3 linked regions of the Rhodopseudomonas boonkerdii genome follow. The protein of the gene in region 1 binds, or shares a complex with, the protein of each later gene. Links are inferred from orthologs where the notes say so. Each region holds a gene or a part of one and is shown in the gene's direction. Other genes may lie near its edges.

Region 1 (3,679 bases):
TCATCCCTCCAGAACCTGCGCCGGGCGCGGTTTTTGGGAGAGACGGTCCTGGCCCGAGCGGTGTCCGGTCCCTGGCTTTCTCGCTGACGGGACGGCTTCAGACACGACATGATCGAAAACTCCGGCCCTTATCGGCCGAGTTGGCGACAGCCGGCGCGCGCACTCGCGTGGCGCCGGACGTCAGCGCAGGCGGTGCCTTTGCCGCCCAAAAGTTTAGACGGGCCGACGCTTGATGCGCCAGACTGTGATGCCGACCGAGACCCGCCTGGGGACGCCGATGCGAAGCTTCCGCTTCGTGCGGTTTTCTACGCGGCTCTCGCATCCGGCAACCTTACAGTTGTCACGGCGCGACGGTGAGCGCTTCGGCCTTCCCCTCACCCCAGAATCAGGTGGACCCTCGCGTCACCCGGCCGCGCCAGACGCGCTTGCCGCCACGCGGGCATTCCGCCGCCATGAGTCCTTCCATGCCAAACAAAATGTTGATCGATGCGACGCATCCCGAGGAGACCCGGGTCGTCGTGGTTCGCGGCAATCGCGTCGAGGAATTTGATTTCGAGACAGCGCAGCGCAAGCAGCTCCGCGGAAACATCTATCTCGCCAAGGTCACACGCGTTGAGCCATCGCTGCAGGCCGCCTTCATCGAGTATGGCGGCAACCGCCATGGCTTCCTCGCCTTCAGCGAAATCCATCCGGATTACTATCAAATTCCGACGGCCGACCGTCAGGCGCTGATCGAGGCCGACGAGGCCGCACATCGCGAAGCCGAGGAAGAGAGCGAGCGCCGCTCCAGCCGTCGCCGCTCGCGCCACCGCAACTCGCGACGCCGCGACCGGGGCGAACGCGTGCGCAGCGGTGTCGTCGAAGGCGCCGTCATCGATGCGTCGCAGGCCGAACAGCCGCACGAGGAGTTCCTGGGCTTCGTACCGGCACGCTTTGATGCGCCCGACCACATTGTCGCGTCCGAACGGGTCGTCGTCGCCGAAACGCATAACGAACAGCCCGCCGCTCCCACCGAAGTCGCTCCCACCGAAACGGCGGCCGCCGAGATCAGTGAGCCCGTCGCTGTCGCGGCGCAGGACGAATCGGCTGAGCAGGCCGCGATCGCGGCGAACGACGAACACCCAGCCGAGATCAACGCAGACGAAGCCGCGGCCCACGACGTGAACGCCGAGGGTGTCCACGCGGCCGAAGGCGACGATGCCGAGGACGATGAGGACGAAGACGAGGACGACGAAGAAGAAGCCGAAGAGGATCAGGTCGAGTCCGTCGGCGGCGACGACGTGTTGGAGGAAGTACCGGAGCGCGCCTTCCGTCCACGCCGCCAGTACAAGATCCAGGAAGTCATCAAGCGCCGCCAGGTGATGCTGGTGCAGGTGGTCAAGGAAGAGCGCGGCAACAAGGGCGCGGCTCTCACCACCTATCTGTCGCTCGCCGGCCGCTATGCCGTGTTGATGCCGAACACCGCGCGCGGCGGCGGCATCTCGCGAAAAATCACCTCGGCGCAGGATCGTTCGCGCCTGAAGGAAGTCGTCTCCGATCTCGACGTGCCGGAGGGCATGGGCATCATCCTGCGCACCGCAGGTGCGTCCCGCTCCAAGCCGGAGATCAAGCGCGACTTCGAATATCTGATCCGGATGTGGGAAACCGTCCGCGACATGACGCTGAAGTCGCAGGCCCCGACCCTCGTCTACGAGGAAGGTTCGCTGATCAAGCGCTCGCTGCGCGATCTCTACAACAAGGAGATCGACGAGATTCAGGTTGCCGGTGAAGCCGGCTATCACGAAGCGCGCGACTTCATGCACATGCTGATGCCGAGCAACACGCGCGCCGTGAAGCTGTATCGCGACGGCCAGCCGCTGTTCTCGCGCATGGGCGTCGAAAGCCAGCTCGACGCTATGTTCACGCCGACCGTGCAGCTTAAGTCCGGTGGCTATATCGTCATCAACCAGACCGAAGCCCTCGTCTCCATCGACGTGAACTCGGGTCGTTCGACCCGCGAGCATCACATCGAAGACACCGCGCTGAAGACCAATCTCGAAGCAGCCGAGGAAGTCGCGCGTCAGCTCCGCCTGCGCGACCTCGCCGGCCTGATCGTGATCGACTTCATCGACATGGACGAGAAGCGCAACAACCGCGCGGTCGAGCGCAAGCTCAGCGACTGCCTGCGGCAGGATCGCGCCCGTATCCAGGTGGGCCGCATCTCGCATTTCGGCCTGCTGGAGATGTCGCGTCAGCGCATCCGCGCCAGCGTGCTCGAAAGCTCCACCGAGATCTGCGCGCATTGCGGCGGCACCGGTCATGTCCGCTCGGTCTCGTCGGTCGCGCTGCAGCTTCTGCGTGGCGTCGAAGAGGTCCTCATGAAGGGCGCGACGCATAATCTCGTCGTCCGCACCCGCAGCGATGTCGCCCTCTATGTGCTGAACCACAAGCGTGGCCACCTGCGCGATCTCGAAGAGAGCTTCCAGGTCACGATCGCGATCCTTGCCGATGCGAATGTCACCGGCCAGCAGTCCTATGTGATCGACCGCGGAGAACAGGTCCACACGCTCGAAGCGGCCAAGGCCCTGCTCGCGGCACAGCTCGCCAATCTGCCGCCGGCGCCCGAGGAAGAGCCCTACGACGACGAAGAATTGTTCGAGACGGAAGCCGAAATCGAAACCGAAGAGACCGAAGGTCTCAATGACGAGGACGGTACGTCCGAAGCCTCTGCCGACAGCGAAGGCGGCGATCGCAAGCGCCGCCGTCGTCGTCGCCGTCGCGGCCGTTCGGGCGAGACCCGCGAAGCGAGCGATATTCAGGTCAGCGATACCCATGTCATGACGGACGGGGCCATCGAAGCCGTTGGTGAACCCGCCGGCGACGAAGCCGAAGCCGAAGACGACGAGGCCGACGATCAACCGCGCGAGGCGCGCGACGATCAATCTGCGGATGGAGAGCGCCGTCCGCGCCGCCGCGGCCGTCGTGGTGGTCGCCGCCGGCGTGGTGAGCGCCATGAAGGCAACGAGGAAGGTCTCGCTGGCTCGATCGCCGACGAACTCGCGGGTCCCTCGGAGTCCGAAGCAAGCGTCGCCGTCGCCGATCTCGAAGGCGGCCATAACGGTCACGGCGACCAGCCGAGCGTCGAAGCTCAGCCGGTCCAGGCGCCGACGCGCGACCATGACTCGGTCCCGGTGTTCGCGCCCGCCGAGCCTGCTCCGGCCACGCCGGTTGCCGCTGCTTCCGAGCCTGCCACACCTGCGCAGGAAGACGAGAAGCCGGCCCGCCGCCGGTCCACGGTACGTGAGAAGGTGAGCTTCGCGACCTCCACTCCGGTCCCTGCCGAACCGGAAGCATCAGCGCCCGTCACTGTTGTCGAAGAGCCAGCTGCGGTCACGCCGTCAGCTCCGGTGCCGGGCACCGAGGCCCCGCGCAAGGCCGGTTGGTGGTCACGTGCTTTTGGTGGCGGGAATAGCTGAGCGCTAACGCTGCGTGACGATCAGGCAAAGCCCTGATCGGCGTTCTTAGCCACGCCAATCGACTATCGGAAAACAAAAAGCCGCCCGGCAAAACCGGGCGGCTTTCGAATTGCGGGTCGGGTGTGCGCTCAGCCCGTCGTGATCGCCGTTTCGACATCGGACGGATCGATGTCCTGGTTCAGCCGGGCGTGCATCGTCTCCTTGTCGAGCTCGCCTTCCCACCA
Region 2 (2,955 bases), 500 kb from region 1 along the record:
CGCATATCCGCAATGACGTCGTTCTCTATCGCCGTCCATGCGGCATTGGTCAGCGCGAGTTCGTTCGCTCGCACGACAAAATACTTCTCGCAGCAGAGTACATCCTCGCCGTCTGTTCAACCGTGTTGCTATCCCCGCCCGCGATACGGCGCGACGCCTTGCTCGGGCACCCAGACGCCCTTCGGCAGTCGTCCGGTCTGCCAGAATACATCGATGGGGATGCCGCCGCGCGGATACCAGTAGCCGCCAATGCGCAGCCATTTCGGTTTGATGGTCTCGGCGATGCGCTTGCCGATGGCCACGGTGCAGTCCTCATGGAAGGCGCCATGGTTGCGGAACGAGGCGAGATAGAGCTTGAGCGCTTTCGACTCCACCAGCCAGCCGCCGGGCACGTAGTCAATCATCAGATGTGCGAAATCCGGCTGGCCGGTGATCGGGCACAGCGAGGTGAATTCCGGCGCAGTGAAGCGCACGGTGTAATCGGTGCCCTTTTGCGGATTGGGCACCCTGTCGAGCTGGGCGGCTTCGGGTGAAGCGGGCCATTCCACGGCGCGGCCGAGCTGCAGCTCGGGGGCGGCCTTGGGTGATTTGCGAGGATTTTTTGACATTTAGGTCTCCGTTGCCGCGGTTCTTAGCCAATCCGCCGGCTGCCGTCATCCCAAGCGGGGTTTTCCCGCCCGGCACCATGGGCTAGAAGCACGGCCAACCACCCATCCCCAGCACCAAGAGGGCACCCATGACCGCCATCGTCGACATCATCGGCCGCGAAATTCTCGACAGCCGCGGCAATCCTACGGTCGAGGTCGACGTGGTGCTGGAAGACGGCTCCATGGGTCGCGCCGCGGTTCCGTCGGGGGCATCCACCGGCGCCCACGAGGCCGTTGAGCTCCGCGACGGCGACAAGAGCCGTTATCTCGGCAAGGGCGTGCAGAAGGCTATCGACGCCATCAACGGCGAGATTTTCGATGCCATCGGCGGCATGGATGTGGAGAACCAGGTTCAGCTCGACGAAACGATGGTCGCCCTCGACGGCACACCGAACAAGTCGCGCCTCGGTGCCAATGCCATTCTCGGCGTTTCGCTGGCCGCCGCCAAGGCTGCGGCGGAGTCGCTCGACATGCCTCTGTATCGCTATGTCGGCGGCACCTCGGCGCGCACGCTGCCGGTGCCGATGATGAACATTGTCAATGGCGGCGCCCATGCCGACAACCCCATCGACTTCCAGGAATTCATGATCATGCCGGTGGGGGCCGCGACCTTCGCGGAGGGCCTGCGCTGTGGCGCCGAGATTTTCCACACGCTCAAGGGCGAGCTGAAGAAGGCCGGCCACAATACGAATGTGGGTGATGAGGGCGGTTTCGCACCGAATATCGCCTCGGCCGAAGCTGCGCTGGACTTCGTGATGAGCGCCATCTCCAAGGCCGGCTATAAGCCCGGCGACGACGTCATGCTCGCGCTCGACTGCGCCTCGACGGAGTTCTTCAAGGACGGCAAGTATGTCTATGAAGGCGAAGGCAAGACCCGCAGCATCTCCGAACAGGCGAAGTATCTCGCGCAGCTGGTTGCCAACTATCCGATCGTCTCGATCGAGGACGGCATGTCGGAAGACGACATGGACGGCTGGAAGGAAGTCACCGACCTGATCGGCAAGAAGTGCCAGCTGGTCGGCGACGATCTGTTCGTCACCAACGTCAAGCGCCTCGAGGAAGGCATCAAGGCCGGCCGCGCCAATTCGATCCTGGTCAAGGTCAACCAGATCGGCTCGCTCACCGAGACGCTGAGCGCGGTCGAGATGGCATTCAAGGCCGGCTACACCGCCGTCATGTCGCATCGTTCGGGCGAGACCGAGGATGCGACCATCGCTGACCTCGCGGTGGCGACCAATTGCGGGCAGATCAAGACCGGTTCGCTGGCCCGCGCGGATCGTACCGCCAAATACAATCAGCTGCTGCGCATCGAGCAGCAGCTCGGCTCGCAGGCCATCTATGCCGGCCGCAAGGCTCTCAAGGCGCTCGCGTAAGCTGCGGCCTATCGCGGTTACGATCGCCGCCGCTCGCGGGAACGCGGGCGGCGATTTTCGTTTCGCAGAAGCATTCGATCAATGCAAAACGGCCGAGGCATGGGCCTCGGCCGTTTTTATCCGAGGGAGCAATCCTCTTACTGCGGCGCAGCCGAGACCTGGGCGGGTTTCGGTGCGGCTGGCTTGCGGCGGGCGCCGCCACCGGTGACTGCCAGCACACGGGCGATGGCCTGGCGCTGCAGCGTATCGTCCTTGTCGATGGCGAAATGGTTGGTTGTGCTGCTCTCGTTCACATTGGCGAGCTTGCCCTTGAAGCGCGGGTCGGCGGACACGGCGCGGCCCCAGCCGGCGGGTACGTAATAGTTCACGATCTGCTTCACATTGTTCGGAACCGCATCGGGTGCGACCGGATCGAAATTCACGATCAGCGCCACCGGGATATTGTATTGTGCCAGCTTGCGGGCGACCGAGATGGTGGCGTCGGCGCCGGCCGAGTGGCCCATCAGAATGATCGGTTCGCGATTGCCGGCCTGGTAGCGGGCGATCATGTCGTTCGCTTCGCTGCTCCACAGCGTGTGATTGCTGACCGATGTGGCGACGCCGACGGCCTGCAGTTTATAGGCGATCTGATCCATTCCCAGGGAGAACACGTTCATCAGGCCGCGATACAGATAGACGTGGCCGGGACGGCGAGGCGCGGCCTCGGCGCTGCTGGAACCCGCCAGCGTGACCACAAGGAGGGACGACAGAATCAGCAGAATGGCCGCCGGAGACATCCGTGAAAGGCCCCGAGACGGCCGTTGCGAGCCCTGAAGAACGATCGACATCTTGCTTTCTTTCCAAGGAGAAACTCGTGACATGTTCAGACATAAGCCTGTGGCGTCAATCGCACTCCTGCATCGATTCCCGGAATTGTGATAGGCGCTGTTGCGAAA
Region 3 (3,110 bases), 2.9 Mb from region 1 along the record:
CCCGTCGTTCGCTTCTCGATTACATCAAGAAGAAGGACGAGGCCCGCTACAAGGCCCTGCTCGAAAAGCACGGTATTCGCCGCTAAGCGAACCGACGCGCGCAGCTTCTGCGCGCGTTTTCGCATGGACGGTTTCACATAACCAAACCATGCCATCACGTAGTGCAGGCCACAGTGGCCCGCACGATAGCGTCCAGCGGCAATCCGGCGGCTGGGCGATGACGGGCAAGGAGCCCGTCGCGCGGTGCGAAGCCAGAAGCTTCGCCTGCGACCATCGGAAGGATGGACGTCATTCGAATTCCAGAGGCCAGAACTCCAGAAGGTTTGGCAGGATCGCCGGACGCTGACTTCGCGGTTGCGCGAGCAGCTTCTTGCCGTCTTGCGCAATCCTTCCGGATGTCTGGCCTTTGTTTTTTCGGCGCCGCGCCTTCCGTGAACCCATGAAAGATATCCAAGATGTTTAATCCTCATTCCGTCGAGATCGATTGGGGCGGCCGTCCGCTCAAGCTGGAAACCGGCAAGATCGCCCGCCAGGCTGATGGCGCGGTCATGGCCACCTATGGCGAGACCGTCGTGCTCGCCACCGTCGTGGCCGCGAAGGCGCCGCGCGATGGCGTCGACTTCCTGCCGCTCACTGTCGACTATCAGGAGAAGGCCTACGCAGCCGGTCGCATTCCCGGCGGTTACTTCAAGCGCGAAGGCCGTCCGACCGAGAAGGAAACGCTGGTTTCCCGCCTGATCGACCGCCCGATCCGCCCGTTGTTCGCCGAAGGCTGGCGCAACGAGACCCAGGTGATCGTCACCGTGCTCTCGCACGACATGGAGAACGATCCCGACGTGTTGTCGATGGTCGCTGCTTCCGCTGCCTTGACCCTGTCGGGCGCTCCGTTCAAAGGCCCGATCGGCGCCGCCCGCGTCGCCTTCCAGAACGACGAATACATCCTCAATCCGACCCTCGACGAGATGGCCGACACCCAGCTTGAGCTGGTCGTCGCCGGCACCGCCGATGCCGTGTTGATGGTGGAATCGGAAGCCAAGGAGCTTTCGGAAGAAATCATGCTCGGCGCCGTGATGTTCGGTCACCGCCACTTCCAGCCGGTGATCAAGGCGATCATCGAGCTCGCCGAAAAAGCCGCCAAGGAGCCGCGCGAAGTCGCCGTCGTCGATGACAGCGCGCTCGAAAAGGAAATGCTCGGTCTCGTCGAGCAGGAGCTGCGCAAGGCTTATGCCATCCCGGTGAAGCAGGACCGTTACGCTGCGGTCGGCGCCGTGAAGGAAAAGGTGATGGCACACTACTTCCCGGAAGGGAAGGAGCCCGCTTACGACAAGCTGCGCGTCGCCGGCGTGTTCAAGGAACTCGAATCCAAGATCGTGCGCTGGAACATCCTCGATACCGGCAAGCGCATCGACGGCCGCGATTCCAAGACCGTCCGCAGCATTCTCGCCGAAGTCGGCGTGCTGCCGCGTGCGCATGGTTCGGCGCTGTTCACCCGCGGTGAAACCCAGGCGATGGTCGTCACCACGCTCGGCACCGGCGAAGACGAACAGTATATCGACTCGCTGTCGGGAACGTACAAAGAGACGTTCCTGCTGCACTACAACTTCCCTCCCTATTCGGTCGGTGAGACCGGCCGCCTCGGCGGCACCAAGCGCCGCGAAATCGGCCACGGCAAACTCGCCTGGCGCGCGATCCATCCGGTGCTGCCGGGTCATCACGAATTCCCCTACACCATCCGCGTGGTGTCGGAGATCACCGAGTCGAATGGTTCGTCCTCGATGGCCTCGGTCTGCGGCGCTTCGCTGGCGCTGATGGATGCCGGCGTGCCCTTGAAGCGCCCGACGGCGGGTATCGCCATGGGCCTGATCCTGGAAGGTTCGCGCTACGCGGTCCTGTCGGACATCCTGGGTGACGAAGATCACCTCGGCGACATGGACTTCAAGGTGGCCGGCACCGAAGCGGGCATCACTTCGCTGCAGATGGACATCAAGATTGCGGGGATCACCGAGGAGATCATGAAGGTCGCCCTCGCACAGGCGAAGGATGGTCGTATCCACATCCTCGGCGAAATGGCGAAGGCGCTCACCAATGCCCGCGCCGAACTCGGCGAATACGCCCCGCGCATCGAAACCTTCAAGATCGCCACCGACAAGATCCGTGAAGTGATCGGCACCGGTGGCAAGGTGATCCGTGAGATCGTCGAAAAGACTGGTGCCAAGGTCAACATTGAAGATGACGGCACCGTGAAGGTGGCATCGTCGGACGGCGAAGCCATGAAGGCGGCGATCAAGTGGATCAAGTCGATCGCTTCCGATCCGGAAGTCGGCCAGATCTATGAAGGCACCGTCGTCAAGGTGATGGAGTTCGGTGCATTCGTGAACTTCTTCGGCGCCAAGGACGGTCTGGTTCACATCAGCCAGCTCGCCGCCGGCCGCGTGCAGAAGACCGGCGATGTCGTCAAGGAAGGCGATAAGGTCAAGGTCAAGCTGCTCGGCTTCGACGATCGCGGCAAGACGCGTCTGTCGATGAAGGTCGTCGACCAGGAGACCGGCGAAGACCTCGAAGCCAAGCAGAAGGCCGAAGGCGAAGCTGCTCCGGCTGCTGAGTAAGCTCGTCAGAGCGAGATGAGAAAAGGGCGGCCGAGAGGCCGCCCTTTTTGTTTGATGAATGTAGTTCGCGAAGCCGATGGTCTCCCTCCCCGCTGCGCGTGGCTACGCCACGCTTGGGGGAGGGAGAATCGCGCTACTTCACGCTTCCCAATCCCAGCGCGTCCACCATCACGCGAAACACTTCCGTATTGTCCATCTGGCCCTTCACGCGATCGCTGCCGGGGCCCGTCGCGGTCAGAATCACGTCCTCGCCGGAATGCACGCTGGCATTCATCATCGCCGGCAGATTGCCGAGACGCAGCATCGCACCCGGCGCATTCTTGTACTTCTCATTCGCCGTGAAGGTATTCGGCGCCTCGCTCTTCTGCGTCGGCTCGAATGGGCCATCCAGCTTTGGCCGCAGCGTTTCATAATGATCGGGCAGGCTTGCTGACATGATCGCCAGTCGCCGGCTCACATCCACGCGTTCCGGATAGCCTTCGGCATCCGGCGCCGGATAGTTCG

What was found.
Region 2: the proteins of E0H22_RS15260 (region 1) and eno are in contact, whole or in part, in a solved structure (PDB 2FYM), measured with the Escherichia coli proteins. The link is inferred for Rhodopseudomonas boonkerdii from one-to-one orthologs.
Region 3: the proteins of E0H22_RS15260 (region 1) and pnp are in contact, whole or in part, in a cryo-EM structure (PDB 9QH0), measured with the Escherichia coli proteins. The link is inferred for Rhodopseudomonas boonkerdii from one-to-one orthologs.

What each region holds. Positions count from the first base shown.
Region 1 is NZ_CP036537.1:3,345,353-3,349,031, forward strand. The notes cover bases 129-3,655. They hold E0H22_RS15260 (Rne/Rng family ribonuclease), read left to right. Parts: upstream 129-464; coding sequence 465-3,455; downstream 3,456-3,655. Other genes in these bases: E0H22_RS15265 (dicarboxylate/amino acid:cation symporter), read right to left, coding at 3,584-3,655. Also shown: more of E0H22_RS15265, read right to left, coding at 3,656-3,679. UniProt on the Escherichia coli protein: Endoribonuclease that plays a central role in RNA processing and decay. Required for the maturation of 5S and 16S rRNAs and the majority of tRNAs. Also involved in the degradation of most mRNAs.
Region 2 is NZ_CP036537.1:2,841,793-2,844,747, forward strand. The notes cover bases 76-2,878. They hold eno (phosphopyruvate hydratase), read left to right. Parts: upstream 76-736; coding sequence 737-2,020; downstream 2,021-2,878. Other genes in these bases: queF (preQ(1) synthase), read right to left, coding at 129-608; E0H22_RS13200 (hypothetical protein), read right to left, coding at 2,158-2,847. Also shown: E0H22_RS13185 (NUDIX hydrolase), read right to left, coding at 1-74. UniProt on the Escherichia coli protein: Catalyzes the reversible conversion of 2-phosphoglycerate (2-PG) into phosphoenolpyruvate (PEP). It is essential for the degradation of carbohydrates via glycolysis.
Region 3 is NZ_CP036537.1:433,661-436,770, forward strand. Bases 73-3,030 are described here. They hold pnp (polyribonucleotide nucleotidyltransferase), read left to right. Parts: upstream 73-455; coding sequence 456-2,606; downstream 2,607-3,030. Other genes in these bases: rpsO (30S ribosomal protein S15), read left to right, coding at 73-86; E0H22_RS02025 (alkaline phosphatase), read right to left, coding at 2,740-3,030. Outside these bases: more of rpsO, read left to right, coding at 1-72; more of E0H22_RS02025, read right to left, coding at 3,031-3,110. UniProt on the Escherichia coli protein: Involved in mRNA degradation. Catalyzes the phosphorolysis of single-stranded polyribonucleotides processively in the 3'- to 5'-direction. Also involved, along with RNase II, in tRNA processing.